2 regions of the Aliivibrio friggae genome follow, and region 1 is predicted to be linked to the other one. Evidence: predicted binding sites of a transcription regulator. Region 1 holds the regulator's gene; the other holds the start of a gene.
What was found. The regulator CRP, encoded in region 1, controls carbon source genes, mostly activating them, when cyclic AMP is high. The targets are predictions, from matches to a motif close to TGTGANNNNNNTCACA.

Region 1 (2,209 bases):
TGAATCTGCATTCCAAGTGAACGAAAGCACAGAAAATATTGGTGCTCGTCGTCTGCATACCGTGATGGAGCGTCTGATGGAAGAGATCTCTTATGACGCATCAGAAAAAGACGGTGAAAGCCTTGTGGTTGATGCAGATTATGTCACTTTGCGTTTAGGTAAATTAGTTGCAGATGAAGATTTAAGCCGCTTTATCCTGTAATAAATAATTATCACACCAAAAATAAAGCCTTACTCTATAAAATGAGTAAGGCTTTTTCTTGATTGTCATTTAATCAAAAATAGCGATTAAGCTAAAATCTCCCAAGAATGTGTCATTTCAATGCCTTCCCCCAGCATTAGACACACAGAACAATATTTTTGTAATGAATCCGCAGTCACCTTCTCAACAACTGCCTTATCAAGATCATGACCTGATACTTCGAAGTGAATATTTACATGAGTAAATATTTTTGGTGCCGTTGCTCTGCGCTCACTTGATACTTTTGCGATGCAAGCTGTGACTGCTTGATCTGCTGATTTCAAACCATCAACAACATCAACTGAACTGCAGCCACCCGCAGCCATTAGCACTAATTCCATTGGGCTTGGTGCCTTTTCTCCACCATTACCATCCATTACAACAGAGTGACCAGATTGAGATTGACCTAAGAAAGTAAATCCATCAATCCATTTAACTTCAGCGTTCATAAAAGCCTCTTTACTATATAAAAGGAAAACTCGTGATCCATTTCACGAAATTGTGCCCTTGGTCGCACATTTCATACGATCAAAGTCAAGAAATCAACGGCGAAACAGGGTATGATTTTATCAATTATCTCAACGAACATGCAGCCTTGTTCCGATAACCATATTGTATAGGCCAAACTGATATTTGGCTCAGTTATTTTAAAATGGACATCGCCTACTTGGCAAACGCAGAGGAAGTATAAAGTATGGTTCTAGGTAAACCTCAGACAGATCCAACATTAGAGTGGTTCTTATCTCATTGTCACATTCATAAGTATCCTTCAAAAAGTACTTTGATCCACGCTGGTGAAAAAGCTGAGACTCTTTACTACATCGTAAAAGGTTCTGTTGCTGTACTAATTAAAGATGAAGAAGGAAAGGAAATGATCCTTTCTTACCTTAACCAAGGTGACTTCATTGGTGAGCTTGGCTTGTTTGAAGAAGGTCAAGAACGTTCAGCATGGGTTCGTGCAAAAAGTCCTTGTGAAGTTGCTGAGATTTCATTTAAGAAATTCCGTCAACTTATCCAAGTAAACCCAGATATTCTGATGCGTCTTTCTGCTCAAATGGCAACTCGTCTACAAATCACTAGCCAAAAAGTAGGTGATTTAGCATTCCTAGACGTTACAGGCCGTATCGCTCAGACTCTATTGAATCTAGCTAAACAACCAGATGCAATGACTCACCCAGATGGCATGCAAATTAAGATCACTCGTCAAGAGATCGGTCAAATTGTAGGTTGTTCACGTGAAACTGTTGGCCGTATCTTGAAGATGCTTGAAGAGCAAAACTTGATTTCTGCACACGGTAAAACAATTGTAGTTTACGGTACTCGTTAATTTAACGCTACCTTAAACAAATAAAAACGCAGCCCTTGAGCTGCGTTTTTTTATGCCTAAATTTTAGAATTAACTGTCTGTGCTTTCAAAAATCTTATCAGCAGATGCAGCGACAAATCCTGTATATATCTTGCCATTAGGTAGCGAATAACGCTTAGCAAACTCATAAAATCCACCAGGAATTTCAAACTCACCCTCAGTAAAATTCACTTTCACTTTATCCGCCATTGTTGATGACTGCTCTAAGTAAACCTCAGGAGAGCCTTTCACTTCACCACCCACTTCGTTCATTGCAAAACCTGCATCACGTAAGTGTTGGTTCACATCAACCACTTCAGCAAAGGCTTCAAGCTGATTAACGTAAACCGTAAAGTGATTAGCGCCATAACCATGAGCCGCTAACCAAGAAGCGTACTCACTTTCCTTCGCTAATACTTGATAGTCTTCGAAACTTAATGTCCAAGGCCTACCGGAAGAAAGAAAATCACTGGTGGCAAAATAGTGGGCTGGTACTTGTTCAACCAAGCCATGAATAATGTCCTGTATTTCAGGTGATAGCTCTTCTACTAATAATTCACTAATAAAAACGAGTGGTGCATTAGGATCTGGGTGTTCAAAATGCTGCGCTTTCAGTTTTTTAG
Region 2 (2,209 bases), 1.2 Mb from region 1:
AGCTAGTGGGTTACGAGTAGAAAGAACCATATCTACTAGACCTGCTGAGAAACCGAAACCTGCAATCCACTGCATAGAAGCTGCGATGAATACTGAGATACCTGTTAATGCTGCGTGAACTACGTATAGCGCAGGAGCAAGGAACATGAATGAGAATTCAAGTGGTTCAGTAACACCAGTGAAGAACGATGCGAAACCTGCAGCAATCATGATTGATGCTACTTTTTCTTTGTTCTCAACTTTAGCTGTGTGGTAAATAGCTAGTGCTGCACCTGGTAGACCAAACATCATGATTGGGAAGAAACCAGCTTGGTACATACCTGTAACACCTACAGTTGCAGTACCTTCAGCGATAGACTTAGCGCCACCTAGGAAGTTAGGGATGTCGTTAATACCAGCAACGTCGAACCAGAACACTGAGTTAAGTGCATGGTGAAGACCTACAGGGATAAGTAGACGGTTGAAGAATGCGTAAATACCAGCACCTGCAGAACCCATACCTTGGATTGATTCACCAAAGTGTACAAGGCCACCGTAGATTGCAGGCCATACGTACATTAGTACGAATGCGATTAAGATACCTGCAAAAGAAGTTAAGATAGGTACAAGACGCTTACCTGAGAAGAATGCAAGTGCTTTATGCAGTTCAACAGCAGAGAAACGGTTGTAGATCTCAGCAGATACGATACCAACTAGGATACCAACAAATTGGTTATTGATTTTACCAAATGCAGCAGGAACTGCAGAAGGGTCAATACCTTGAATTTGAGCTACTGCACCAGGTGCAAGAAGTGTTGTTACAACAAGGAAACCAACAAAACCAGAAAGTGCTGCTGCACCATCTTTATCTTTAGACATACCATAAGCAACACCAACTGCGAACAGTACTGACATGTTGTCGATGATAGCCGCACCAGCTTTAATTAAAAACGCTGCTAGTGCACTGTTGCCGCCCCAAGCCACTGGATCAATCCAGTAACCAATACCCATTAAAATAGCTGCTGCAGGTAGTGTAGCAACTGGTACCATCAGTGCTTTACCTACTTTTTGAAAATATCCTAAAATATTCACCTTTAGATTCCCCCTATAAGGATTTTAGATTTTTTTGAATAGCGTAATAAATTCACTATAAACTTATTTCGTTACTCGTTATTAACAGGGTCAGTGTAAGTGATTAATTTCGCCCCGCAAATTAAAAGCGAGCTAATTGTGATCATTATCACCTGTAGAGCGAATATTTAGGGGTTTTTGCTAGCGAGATCATAAAACTTATTTTATCATTCGAAAGAATAGAGCATCAGGAATAATATTTGGCTTATATAGAGTCAAACTTTGTCATTACTGAACGTAACATTTAGACAATTTGAGTGTACCGCTCAGTAAGCAGTTCTATTTTCACTTGCTTAAAAATTTCAACGAAAAAAGTTCATATTTTTTCGTACTCTAAATTATAACTTAAGGATTCAAGCTATGTATGCGCTAACTAACTGTAAGGTTTATACTGGTAACGATGTTCTTGTTGATCATTCTGTTATCATTAACGGAACAGAAATCGAAGCCATCTGCCTCACTTCAGAACTACCACAAGGCATTGAATTAGTAGATTTAAATGGTGCCAACCTTAGCCCTGGTTTTATTGACCTGCAATTAAATGGCTGTGGCGGTGTGATGCTAAATGATGAAATCACAGCAGAAACAATGCAGATCATGCATGAAGCAAACCTTAAATCTGGTTGTACTAGCTTCTTACCTACTTTGATTACCTCTTCAGATGAAGATATGCGCGCTTCAATTACCGCAGCTCGTGAATATCACGCTAAGTATCAAAACCAATCTTTAGGTTTACACCTTGAAGGTCCTTACTTAAACGTAATGAAAAAAGGCATTCATAGCGTCGACCATATCCGTCCATCTGATTCTGATATGATCCAATTAATCTGTGATAACGCAGATTTAATTGCAAAAGTAACACTGGCACCTGAACAAAACGATCCTGAGCACATTGAACGTCTTCATAAAGCTGGCATTGTAGTTTCTATTGGTCACACTAACGCAACTTATGCTGAAGCTCGCCAAGGGTTTGAATCAGGCATCACTTTCGCTACGCATTTATTCAATGCAATGACGCCAATGGTTGGTCGTGAACCTGGTGTTGTTGGTGCTATCTACGATACACCAGATGTTTATGCTGGCATCATTGCGGATGGCT

Region 2: the regulator CRP is predicted to act here: its motif matches at 1,209-1,224, upstream of nagE (N-acetylglucosamine-specific PTS transporter subunit IIBC).

The regions. Positions count from the first base shown of each region.
Region 1 is NZ_CM170648.1:2,601,875-2,604,083, forward strand. Features, by position in the region: gene hslU (ATP-dependent protease ATPase subunit HslU) at 1-202, shown strand, start outside; gene AC2INI_RS11995 (OsmC family protein) at 289-690, opposite strand; gene crp (cAMP-activated global transcriptional regulator CRP) at 936-1,568, shown strand; gene AC2INI_RS12005 (2-oxoadipate dioxygenase/decarboxylase family protein) at 1,638-2,209, opposite strand, start outside.
Region 2 is NZ_CM170648.1:890,529-892,737, reverse strand. Features, by position in the region: gene nagE (N-acetylglucosamine-specific PTS transporter subunit IIBC) at 1-1,071, opposite strand, end outside; gene nagA (N-acetylglucosamine-6-phosphate deacetylase) at 1,471-2,209, shown strand, end outside.